3 regions of the Paraburkholderia sp. RL17-337-BIB-A genome follow, and region 2 is predicted to be linked to each of the others. Evidence: predicted binding sites of a transcription regulator. Region 2 holds the regulator's gene; each other region holds the start of a gene.

Region 1 (4,179 bases), on a different contig from region 2:
TCGATCAACTCATAACGGCGCTCGGCCGGCCAGAAACGAATCAGGTCCGGCAGGCCTGAACGGTTGCCACGGATATCGCGCAGCAAGCGCTCGAACCAGAGTTTCAGATGCGCGGCGGGCAGGCAATCGAGCGCCAATGCGACCAGTTCCGGCGTCAGCAAGCCCCAGAATACAAACGGCGATTGCAGACCCGCCTTGCTTTGCAGATGCCGCAGAATCGGCTCGCGATAGGCACCGCTGTCGATTTGCGCGAGACACGCCGCGAATTGTCCGGCGCGACGCGCATGAAAATCCGCTGCATGCAGATCGGCCGGCCCGCGCTGGAACGGATGGAAAAACGCGCCGGGCAGCGCCGCGAACACCGGCTCCCAGCACAGCAAACCGAACAGCGAATTGATCAACGCGTTTTCGACGTAATGAACCGGCGCCGAGTCGCACGTCAAATGATCGCGTGCGACGTATTCGACCGATTGCGGCGTCTGGGGCCTCGGCAGCACCAGCGTGCTGCGCTCGACCGGCCGGGCGGCAGGCACACGCGCCACCCGCACTCCACGCTTGCGCTGCAAACGAGGCAGCATGCGGGCGACGCGCTGCGCTTCCTCTTCGCTTTCCGGCGTGGCGGCGGCTTGCGAAGCGAGGGCGAAGGCTTCGTCGAAGCGCTCGCTGCGCTCCAGCACCCGCAAACGCCGATGGCGCGCGCCGGGCCACGCACAACGCTCATAGACGGCAAGTGCGGCGGGCCAGTTCTGTCGACGCTCGCAATGCTGGCCAATACGAAACAGCAGTTTCGCGCGACGCGTTTCGAGCCAGGGGTTCGAAATTTCGATCGCGGCGATCACGGCGATGAGCTCGTCGATCGCCTCGGCTTCCGGCTCGCCTGTGGGCAGCCATTCGAGCGCTTCGCGGCACGCATGCAACGCAAGGTACACGTCGACGTCCGCCCGTTGCTGGAATGCGCGCGACGATGCAGCAAAAGCCACCTTTTCGTACTGGAACACGCCGAGATCGGCAAGCACGAACTCCGACCAGTCTTGCTGCAGATTGCCGAAGAACATCAGACGCAGACGCTCGCAAAGCGGTGCGATCGCGACGTGGAAGACGCGATCGGTGGTTTGGCTGTGCCATGTGGACAGGGGAAACGCGGCGGCGCCTCGTTCTTTGCCTTCGTCTACGCTTTTGTCTTCGCTTTTGTCTACGCTTTTGCCTTCGCTTTCGCTTTCACCTTCGCTTTCGTCTTCGTAAAACGGTCGCAGTGCTTCCAGCAGATCGGGCTTGCGCAAGCCCTTCGCACCGGGGATCAACGCGATGGTGTCCGCAAAGATCAGCAGCAGCTCGGGACGCGTGGTGAGTGCGAACAGCTCGTCGAGCGTCAGAGCCGGTTCGGCGTCGACCCAGCCGAGCGCAGTCAGCGGCGCAGCCACCTGCAAGGGGCAACCGATCTCGTCGTAAGAAAGACGGCTGGCGCGGAATAGCGTGCCTTTGCGCATCAGCATGCGAACCAGCAACGCGCGCGAATGCTGCGGCAAAGCGGCGAAATCGCGCAGGAAGCCATGTTCGTGCGCGTCCAGCAGATCGTCGTAACGCTCGGCGAGCCACGCCAGCGCACGCTCGAAGTTCAGCAGGTAATAAGGGGCATCAGAGCGGATGTCTGACGAAGCGTCTGTCGCCACGGAGCTTTCACGAAACCTGTATGTTTATACAGTGATGATATCAAAATCCGTGGCTACATCGACCGGTTCGCCAGCAATCTCGCATGTGAATGTAATCGTGGCGCCCGCTGTCGGCTTCATAAGCCCCCACCCGCCGCATAAAAGCTCGCCAGATCCCGCCTGAGCGCATGCAACGCGGCATCGTCGAGATAGATCATGTGACCGGTCGGGTAGTACGCGATTCGCACGTTGGCGCGCAGCGGCGCGTCAAGCCCCAGATGCGCGAGCGCGTACTCGGTTGCATAGAACGGCGTGGCGAGGTCGAAATAGCCGTTCAACGACATCACGCGCAGTTGCGGATTCTGCCGCATCGCTTCGGCGAGGTCGCCTGCCGCATAGGGCACGCTCTGATGTTCACCCGACCACTCGCGATGCTTCCAGTCCCACTGCGTCAACGCTGCGTCGTTGAAGACGCGATAGCGGTCAGTGGGGATGAAGTGCAGGTCTTGCGCGAAGTGCTGATGGAGCGCGGCGTCGAAAGCGCTCGACACGCTGCTCACCGACGCATCGAAATCCGGACGCTCTGACACGCCGTCATAGTCGATCCCTTCAAAACGTGCATCGTATCGGCCGATGCTGCGCGACTGGTCGCGCAGCAATTGACTGCGAAAGCGCGATGGATAGAGACGCAGCCGGCTTCGCTTCACGTAATCGACGTCGAGCCCGGTGAACCGCGCAATGCGCGCGGCGATCTCGTCGCGCTGCGCGTCAGGTAATGCGTCGCCCAGCGCGAGCGCTTGCGCATAGGGCCCTCGTGCGAACGCGCGGGCTTCGTCGAGAAAGGCCGGCAGACTGGTGGGCTTCGGCACGATCTTGTCGTGGTACCAGGCAATGGCCGCGAAGCTCGGCAAGTAGCTTTCGCTTTTGAAATCGGAGCCCGATGAAAACGCCGCGGAATCGAGTACGGACGACATCAGGATCACGCCGTTAAGCGCGATATTGTTTTGCCCCAGCTGATACGCGAGCATCGCGGCGCGCGCGGTGCCGTACGATTCACCGAGCAGATACTTCGGCGAATTCCAGCGCTGGTTCACCGTCAGATAGCGATCGATGAATTGCGAAAACGCGTCGAGATCCTTGTCGACGCCCCAGAAGTCTTTGCCGGTGCCATGCCCGACGACCTTCGACAGGCCCGTGCCGACGGCATCGATAAAGACCAGATCGGTGGAACCGAGCAGGCTGTCGGGGTTGTCGTCCAGCACATAAGGCGCGGGCGGCGTGATCGCGGGACTCGCCGTGCGCGCCCGCTTCGGCCCGAACGAGCCGATCATCAGGAACACACTGCCAGCCCCCGGTCCGCCGTTAAAGAGGAACGTGACGGGGCGCGTCGCGGGCGCCTTGGTGGCGACCGTGTAGGCGACATAGAAAACGCTCGCATTGGCCTGGCCGGTTCTATCATGCAGCAGCAGGTTGCCGGCAGTCGCCGTGTAATCGATCTTGCGGCCGTCGAGCCGGATCGAATGCTGGGTCACCGCGGCGCTTTCCGGCGGCACGGGGATCGCCGCCGCCTCGGGTTTGGTGTTGTGCTGTGGGTTGTCTTGCGCATCGTTCTGGCCGGCCGCGGAAACCTGTGACGCACGGCCGGTACGCGATGGATTCGCACGGGGCTGCTTGACTGGTTGACGGTTTGTATCGACGGCTTGGCCGGAAGTCTCTGCCTGAGGGTCGGACACGCCGGGCATGGCGGGCATGTCGGCCACTGCGGGCATGTCGGGCATGGCGGGCACACTTACCGGGCTGGCCGGCGACGCGGCTGTTTCCGTGCGGCCAGTTGCGGCGGATGAATCGTCCACTTCGGCTGCCGCGCACATCTGACTGAACGCGGCGAGAACGGCGAAGACGAGAGCCATCGCCACCAGCGCGGCCGCTATGGATCCTGCTGCCAGTGATTGACGCAACGAAAGATAGAAGCGAAGGGCCATGTCGTTTCCGGCTGCGAGTCGATATGCGTCGATGTTGCGTCGCGGTGTTGCGTCGCGCTGTTGCGTCGATATGGCGGTTGCCCATACTAAGACGAACTCGGCGAACGATTCTTGACGCAAGCATCGAAGCCGTCAATCGAAAACTGGCCGCGATTCAGGCGCCTTGCTTTCGCCTGGCTTTCGCCCGCCTACACCCTCGTTCACGCCCGCAATCCGCCGACGAACGCGGCAATCCGTTCGCAAGCGTCGATCAGGCTGGCTTCCTCGACCACGAACCCCAGCCGCACGAAACCATTCGCGGTCTCGCCGAAGGCGCTGGCGTCGAGCAGCGACACGCCTTGGGCGCGAAACAGTTGCCAGGTGAAATCGACCGTGTCGAGGCCCGTGCCGCTGACGTCGACCATCATGAACATGCCCGCTTCGGGCAGCAGGCAACGCAAGCCCGGTACACGATGCAAGCGCTCGAACACCACGTCGCGGCGGCGCCGGTATATTTCGCGCATCTCGGCGACGACCTGCGCCTTGTTCTGCAAGGCTGTCAACGCTGC
Region 2 (4,179 bases):
CGCCGAACGGCGCGGATCCAGCTGTCTATTGCTATCCGCGGCTAAGCGCGGCTTACTGCGGCGAGTAGATCGAATCGAACACGCCGCCGTCGGCAAAGTGCGTCTTCTGCGCGTTCGCCCAGCCGCCGAACGAATCGTCAATCGTGTACAGCTTCAGCTTCGGAAACTTGGCCGTCAGCTCAGCCGGTACCTTGTTCGAACGCGGACGGTAGAAGTTCCGCGCGGCGATTTCCTGACCCTGCTCGCTGTACAGGAAGTTCAGATACGCTTCGGCCACCTTGCGCGTGCCGTGCCTGTCGACCACCTTGTCCACCACCGCAACCGGCGGCTCGGCCAGAATACTCACCGACGGCACGACGATTTCAAACTTGTCCGGACCAAATTCCTTCAGCGAGAGGAACGCTTCGTTTTCCCACGCAATCAACACGTCGCCGATACCGCGTTGCACGAAGCTGGTGGTCGCGCCACGCGCGCCCGAATCCAGCACGCCGGCGTTCTTGTAGAGCTTGCCGACGAAGTCCTTGGCCTTCTGGTCGTTGCCGCCCGGCAGATGTTCAGCATAGGCCCATGCGGCCAGGTAGTTCCAGCGCGCGCCGCCCGAGGTCTTCGGATTCGGCGTGACGATCGACACACCCGGCTTGATCAGATCGTCCCAGTCCTTGATGTGCTTCGGGTTGCCCTTGCGCACCAGAAACACAATTGTCGACGTGTACGGCGAGGCGTTATCCGGCAAGCGCTTTTGCCAGCCCTTGTCGACCAGACCCTTGCTAGCCAATGCGTCGATGTCGTAGGCGAGCGCCAGCGTCACCACGTCCGCCTGCAGACCGTCCAGCACCGAGCGGGCTTGCGCGCCCGAGCCGCCGTGCGACTGCTTGAAGGTGATCGTCTCGCCGGTCTTCGCCTTCCATTCCTTGCCGAATGCCTGGTTGACGTCCTGATACAGTTCGCGCGTCGGGTCGTACGACACGTTCAGCAGCGTCGTGTCGGCTGCATGTGCCTGCGCCATGACGCCGAGCGCCGCTGCCGCGCCGAATGCGAGCGCCGCGATGAGTTTTTTGGTCTTGCCTGCCAGCCCCGTGCCTTGATGATTCATTGCCAACTTTCTCCGCGTGGTGGTCCGCTGAAACAGCGTGTGGTGTTGTTTTGCGTCGCGGTCACGTGCACATGAGCGCCAACTCGGAGCCCAGTCTATCGAAGGGCTTTCATCATTAAAAATAATGTTTCCTCATTCTTTAATACGCAAAAGTGGTAATGACGGCTGGATAAGGCGTTGCGGCACGAAAACGGCTGTTTAGACGTCGGAATCCGACGCTCGAACGCCACCCTGCGTCACGAACTTAAAGTAAAGCTTGAATTGCGCGGAATACTGTATAAAAATACAGTCACCTGTTCATCCATACAGTAGCCCCATGACCAAACTCACCGCACGACAGCAGCAGGTTTTCGATCTGGTCCGCCGGGCCATCGAACGCACCGGCTTTCCGCCCACCCGCGCGGAGATCGCCGCAGAGCTGGGTTTCAGCTCGGCCAATTCGGCAGAAGAACATTTGCGGGCGCTGGCTCGCAAGGGTGTGATCGAACTCGCGGCCGGCGCATCGCGCGGCATTCGCCTGCTAACGGGCGCGGAAGATTCGCCGTACCAGTTCACGCTGCCGCACGCCAGCATCATGCAACTGTCGTTGCCGCTGATCGGCCGCGTGGCCGCGGGTAGCCCGATCCTCGCGCAGGAACATATCTCGCAGCACTACGCGTGCGACCCGGCGCTGTTCTCGAGCAAGCCGGACTACCTGCTGAAGGTGCGCGGACTGTCCATGCGCGACGCGGGCATCTTCGACGGTGACTTGCTCGCGGTGCAGAAAAAAACCGAAGCCAAAGACGGCCAGATCATCATCGCGCGCCTTGGCGACGACGTGACGGTCAAGCGGTTGAAGCGTCGGCCGAACGGTATCGAGCTGATTGCCGAGAACCCCGATTACGACAACATCTTCGTTGAAACCGGCAGTGCGGAATTCGCGCTCGAAGGTATCGCCGTCGGGCTGATCCGTCCGGGCGAGTTCTAACCACTCGCTCCTGCGCCGCCCCGAAGCTGGCTCAAAAGCTGCCTGAGGGCTGCCTCAAAGCGGCCCCCAGCCGCCCTTGCCACCCTCGAAACTGCCTCAAAGCTGCCCGAACGCTGCCCCAACGTTGAATCGCCTGGAGAGACTCATGGAACGCCTTGCCCGCCTGCTGCCTTTTCGCCAGTTCGGTCGTTTGCGCCATTTGCGCAAGCTGGTGCCCTGCTCACTGATCGAGCCGTCCTCGGCCAGTGCTCCGTCGCTGTTCGACGCGCCCGCCAGCGGATCGAGCTTGCCGTCCTCGTTGCCTGCATTTGCTCGCGTGTCGTTGAATTCAGGGCTGAATACGGCTGAACCGGCGCGTCGCGCGCCGGTACGGGTCTATCACGGGCCGTCGCGGCTGATCATGGTCGGCACGGTCGACGCCGTATGCCGCATGATCGATCGCTGTATCGCCGACGAGGCCAATGTGCACGGCGCGGTGTTCGAGGCATGAGCAGCACTGGGCGAGCCCTCCGCTCCAATGCCGTTGTGCGGCGCGCGGATATGCAGCTATGCGGCGCGAAGTTTTTTCGGCTGCCGTACCGCCTCCACAGCACATCGTCTGGGATCGTTTTCGCGTGGCCGCGGTCCACGTTAGATCACACCTGACGGAGAATCCCACTCGATGGCAGTTTCAACACGCACCAGACGCAGCGCAACCCGGCCTCTAATCGTCACATTGATTGTGATTGCGGTGATCGCCGCATTGGGGTTCGGTTACGCGTCGCCCTACATGGCGCTGAATAACCTCAAACGCGCGGCGGATGCGCGTGATGCGCAAACCGTCAATGAATACGTCGACTTCCCCGCCTTGCGCGAGAGCCTGAAACAGCAGGTCACCGGCTTGTTATCGCGGCGGCTCGACGCGCATGGCAGCGGCAATCCGTTGGCCGCCATTGGCGCAATGATCGGCGTGGCCTTGATCGGTCCACTGGTCGATGCTTATGCAACACCCGACGGCGTTGCGGCTTTGCTGAACGGCATACCGCCGCGCGGCGATCCGGGCGAGCGGCCGCCGGCGCCGCCTGCCGCTGGAAATTCGCCGGACGCCGCGGTGCCTGCATCGGTGCCTGCAGCCCCCGCCGCGGGCAATGGTGTAAACAGTGCGGCCAATAGCGGCCATAGCGGCGAGAACAGTGCAACGCCACCGCAACCGCCGCAGACAACCGCGGGCTATCGCAGCCTGAACGAGTTCGTCGTCACCTATCAACATGGTGCTGGCGATGCGCGTTATTCAGCGATCTTTCGGCGCGAAGGATTGTTCACGTGGAAGCTCAACGCGGTCAACCTGAACGAGTGATCGTTTGGCGAGCGCTATTGCTTGAGCGAATCACCGTTTGGCCGAACGGTCGCCCCTAGACGAGCGAACGTTCAGCGCCCTGGCACCAGGTGGTCACATCGCCAATTCAGTCCATGTGGCCCGTCGAGTCCAGCGCACGCCCTCCGCCCCGACCTGCGTCAGGCAGCCGCCGCTTGCTGCTGTTCCTGCGCGGAAGAACACGCCACCAGAATGCTGCACGAGACCCGGTCAAGCAGCGGCGTATTGCCTGCGCCCATCCACCATCGTGACAGACCGGTGCGGCAACGGTGGCCGACCACCACGAGATCGACATGCAATTCGTTGGCAAGGTTGGCGATCTCGTCGATTGGATGGCCGAACGCAAAATGCCCTTGCGCGGTCACGCCGCGTTCGGTGAGCCAGTCCACCCCTTCCTGCAAAATGTCGCGGGCTGTTTTTTCGAAGCTTCCGCACGCCACGTCGGTCAGCAGGCCCGCGCTTTGCGCAATGCTCGAGCGCATGTCGACCACCGACAACAAGTGCGTTTCCGCCTTCAGATCCAACGCCAGGTCAGCGCCGCAACGTAACGCTTTGCGGCCTTCGCGCGAGCCGTCGTAGCACAACAGGATTTTCTGGTAGCTCGCCATGATTTCTCTCCCATCCCGCGAGGGGCGCGGTCTGAATCAATCATGGTGCGCCGCAATTCAGGTTGCAAGGGATGGAAAACGCTAACTGCGCCCGAAACAGGTGCGCGCTACGTCGTGGGCCAGTCTGGGCCGGGTTTGAATCATCGATGGACCTATT
Region 3 (4,179 bases), on a different contig from region 2:
GCTGTTCTCTCGCTCAGTAGGTCCCACGGGAATGGGCCTCGTTTTTCTGATTGCATCCTACCTGGGAGACGGCGCGTTGTGATACATCTGTCCGAGGCCCGAGTCAGCCACCGGAAGGACGATGCTGTCACGCTGTCGCGGCGGGTCCTGACGTTCGCTGAACGCGATGCTCGAGCCAGAGACCGGCAGATGTTCGACGCTTTGGTGAAGACGCTTCTTTCTGGCCACGCGGTTGACGTCAGGCGCCCTCCGATGCAGCAGTCTGGCTCCTGCCGTGCGGGCCAAGCTTTTGAGAGGTCCACGGCGACTTACAGACGGTTACCCGAGAGGCCCTGCCGTTTCACCTTGTGGTCTTTGGTTCGCCTAGGATGAAAGTGGATTATCGGGCCGTTAGCAGGCAGGATGCCTGACGAATGCCATGCCGACGCCTCCCAGAAACTCACAGCCAGCAAAGATGAAAACCATTCTTGTCGTGGATGACGAACTCACCATTGTGACTGCGTGGAAACGCATCCTTCAATTTGAAGGCTATCGAGTCGTGACCGCTAGCAATGGTCGTGAGGGGCTTATTGCCGCTAACGAAGAGAAGCCCGACCTCATCATCACAGACCGGTCGATGCCGATAATGGATGGCGTTGAGTTCTGCCACCATCTGAAGCGAGAACGAGAGTTTGCGCGAATTCCTGTGATTCTTACAAGCGCTGACCATGCGGGGCCCGGCGACACAGCAGTATGGGATGGGTTTTGCCTTAAGCCCGTGTCCATCGAGGTGCTGCTAGCATCGGCACGACGCCTTTTGAACGCGTGATGATGCTCAGGCCGGAAATTCGGTGATTGCTGCGTGTATCGCTCATATGGCACCTACAAGGTCCGCTGATGCAGCAGTGTGAGTGCAAGCTTGCTGACCAGGCCGTGGCCTCAGCCGTGCGCGTCGACCCAGGCGCGGGCCCAATCCAAGCCAGCATGTTGCGCGTCCTCTTCACTGTCGAAATGACCGAGGACACCCGATGCTTCGATTAGCTTACCGCTCTTAGTAATGGTCCCGCTTCCCGCATAACGCTCCGGCTGGAGAATGTCTTCCTGCTGAAGGATGGCGTGGCCCCACACGTTGTAGCCACGATAGCTTTCCGACTCCATCAGCGCCCAACCTTTACCGATGCTCCGCGCGAGCTCACGCGAAGCACATTTCCCTCGGGAGTTATCTGGCGAGGAATGTCCGACATGTCAGGCTCGTTCGCTGGAACGACTTCTTGCATGTGGTGTTGCTTCGCCATGAGCCTGGTTGCAGATGTCGGTGCGCGGCGTGCGTGCACTTTCACTGCATGGGGCGCGACATGCCGACGAGTTACCAGCGTGTGTGCGGCACTGACGCGGTGTGGTGCGGTCGTGCGCGCCTCTGGTGGATTCCACATCTCCGAATATCCGCCAGTTGCGAACGCTGTCGGCGCCATCGTCGCTGCCAGTAACGCCAATCCAATCCTTTTCACGGTTTCTCCTTGCTGGCCGTTCGTTGCAGCCACTCTTTGCAACCAATTGCTTGGCCGACGCACCGGCCGTCACACCCGGGACAATAATGCCGGTCTCGTATGTCGGCGTTGACGCGCCAGACATTGTCGTTCGCCGGACTTGCTGTGCCAACAGTGCATCCATTCTCGCGCGCATAAAACGTCGGCTCACCAACTTTGCCGCGCCGGACCGCATTATCGACGCACTCGTCCCCGAAAGCATTACGCATCGCTGACATGAATGTTGCCACCTCCGGCATCGGATGGCTGACCTTGCGAACGCGTGCATCCACGATTCAGCTCCCGATGAAAAGTGTCAGTTCACTATCTCAGAATTGCGTGTACGATACTGTATAAATATACAGGTTTTTTCGATGCCGCATGTCTACTGCTAGCGCTACTGCCGAAGAGATACATCCGTCCCTGTGGCGTGCGTCTCAGCTCGCGCGCGGCCGTGGGCGGGTCGTTGAGACCGGCTATCCCGCGTTGTCTGCTGAACTTCCCGGTGGGGGCTGGCCGGTTGGAGCTCTCATCGACCTGATGGTCCAGCAAGCTGGGGTGGGCGAATTGCGGTTGCTGCGCCCGGCACTCAGCGGCTCGGGCAATCGACCCGTTGCATTCGTGCAGCCGCCGCATACCCCAGACGGACTCGGACTTAGCTACATCGGACTTCCCATTGAACAGGTGCTGCGGGTGAAAGCGCAAAAGACCGCAGATGCGCTCTGGTCAGCGGAGCAGATTCTGCGGGCAGGCAGTTGCAGCGCGCTCATCTTTTGGACGCAATACGCGCAGGCCTCATCGCTTCGACGCCTCCATTTGGCTGCGCAATCATCCGAGACGCTTTTCGTGATGGTCAGGCCTTTGGCCGCCGCTCAGGATTCTTCGCCCGCGCTTTTGCGGCTCGCTTTAAGACCATCAGCCGACGGTCTGACCGTTCACATTGTGAAACGACGAGGGCCCGCCCGCGCAGAGCCTCTGTCGATTCCTCTTCAACCCACTCCTGTACTGCTTTCCCGACATGCGCGTCTTTCTCGCCGTCCACTTGCCGAAGTTGCCACTCGAGGTGTTCCGACCGAAGTGGTCATCTGAGCCCGTGCACGGAAGTGCTGTCCTGGAGAAAGACAAAGTGGTCATTACCGACAACGCGGCTCGCGCAGCCGGCGTGCGCCTCGGGATGAAGCGCGGTGGAGTACTGACACTGTCTCCGGAAACGGAGATGCACGAGCGCGATGCGGCCAGGGAGGCCGCGGCACGGCGGGAGGTGGGCATCGCCCTGATGCGGTTTTCACCTGAGGTCGCCTTGCTTGACGAAGCGACTGTCGTGGTTGAAGTCGGCGCGAGTCTGCGACTCTTTGGTGGGCTGCTTGCATTGTGCCGGGAAGCGAAGTCAGTCTTGGGGACACTCGGGCTGACCGCGCGTATCAGCGCTGCGCCCACCGGCCAGGGCGGATGGCTACTCGCAAAGTTTGGGAACCGACGCGTGCTCAAACTGGCATCGCTCGAGAAACGGCTGGCCGCTTTGCCGATGATGGCGGTTCCCGAGGTTCGCCCGTTTGGAGATTGGTTCTCGGGGCTCGGCTGTGAGACTATTGCTGACATCAGGCGTTTGCCACGCGCCGGCCTGCAGCGTCGATGTGGTGAACATCTGCTCGACTCGCTCGACCGTGCATTCGGCACCGCGCCCGAACTGTTTGACTGGCTCGAGCTGCCGCCCACTTTCTCCGCACGTATCGAAATGCCGGACCGGCTTGAGCATGCGGACGGCGCAGTGTTCGGTGCGCATCGACTCATCGTGCAACTGTGCGGCTGGCTTTGCGCCAAGCAATTAGCGGTCACGGCCATCAAGCTGCTGCTTGAACATGAGCGTGGGCGCGACGCTATCGAGCCGACAACCATCGACATTGCGCTGGGCGAGCCGACCTGGAAGGAGGAGCACCTCGTCAGGCTACTCAAGGAGCGGTTGCACCGGATTGAGCTGGCTGCACCCGTTATCGCGCTGCGACTCGATGCGTCAAAAGTGGAGTCTGCCGTGCCAGCTTCCGACACGCTCTTCCCGGAGCCCGGCGGCTCAAAGGAAGACCATGAACGCCTTCTCGAGTTACTCGTTGCGCGACTCGGAGAAGAGAATGTCCTTCGGCCAGCGCCGACTGCAGACCATCGCCCTGAAATTGCAAACCGCTGGGTGCCGGTAACGCATAAGTCGAAGCAGGAAGCGCTTCCGTTGGGTCTTCCACGACCAACCTGGATGCTGGACAGCCCGGTACGGCTGTTGATGCGTCAGCATCGTCCCTTCTATGGTTCTCCACTGCGGATGGTGTCACCTGGCGAACGCATCGAAGCCGGCTGGTTTGATGGTGAGCTGGTGACGCGCGACTATTTCGTTGCGCAGGCGGACGACCAGAGTTGCTACTGGATATACCGCGAGCGCGTTAGCAGCCGCGATGCGGAAGAAGAGCAGCGGTGGTTCCTCCACGGCCTGTTCGGCTGATGCATCATGGACGCGACCTTCAATGTCCTGCCGGCGTACGCCGAGCTTTTCTGCCTCTCGAATTTTAGCTTCCTGCATGGCGCTTCTCATGCGGAAGAGCTCTCCGAGCGCGCGACACAGCTTGGCTATTCGGCATTGGCCGTCACCGACGAATGTTCGCTAGCTGGAGTCGTGCGTGCGCACGTC

The links. Region 2 encodes LexA, which represses DNA repair genes until DNA is damaged. Its sites were predicted from a motif close to ACTGTATNNNNATACAGT; they were not measured.
Region 1: a site for LexA is predicted at 1,686-1,703, ahead of P0D84_RS28390 (VRR-NUC domain-containing protein). Genes of this name have one in related genera too.
Region 3: a site for LexA is predicted at 1,854-1,871, ahead of imuA (translesion DNA synthesis-associated protein ImuA). Genes of this name have one in related genera too.

What each region holds. Positions count from the first base shown of each region.
Region 1 is NZ_JARESY010000002.1:1,668,890-1,673,068, reverse strand. Features, by position in the region: gene P0D84_RS28390 (VRR-NUC domain-containing protein) at 1-1,670, opposite strand, end outside; gene P0D84_RS28385 (S10 family serine carboxypeptidase-like protein) at 1,787-3,631, opposite strand; gene P0D84_RS28380 (pyridoxal phosphate-dependent aminotransferase) at 3,832-4,179, opposite strand, start outside.
Region 2 is NZ_JARESY010000001.1:2,619,593-2,623,771, forward strand. Features, by position in the region: gene P0D84_RS11770 (sulfate ABC transporter substrate-binding protein) at 53-1,093, opposite strand; gene lexA (transcriptional repressor LexA) at 1,410-2,060, shown strand; gene P0D84_RS11780 (hypothetical protein) at 2,206-2,550, shown strand; gene P0D84_RS11785 (DUF2939 domain-containing protein) at 2,722-3,396, shown strand; gene P0D84_RS11790 (universal stress protein) at 3,555-4,022, opposite strand.
Region 3 is NZ_JARESY010000003.1:989,165-993,343, forward strand. Features, by position in the region: gene P0D84_RS42720 (response regulator) at 455-808, shown strand; gene P0D84_RS42725 (hypothetical protein) at 919-1,137, opposite strand; gene imuA (translesion DNA synthesis-associated protein ImuA) at 1,887-2,594, shown strand; gene P0D84_RS42735 (Y-family DNA polymerase) at 2,524-3,993, shown strand; gene P0D84_RS42740 (error-prone DNA polymerase) at 4,000-4,179, shown strand, end outside.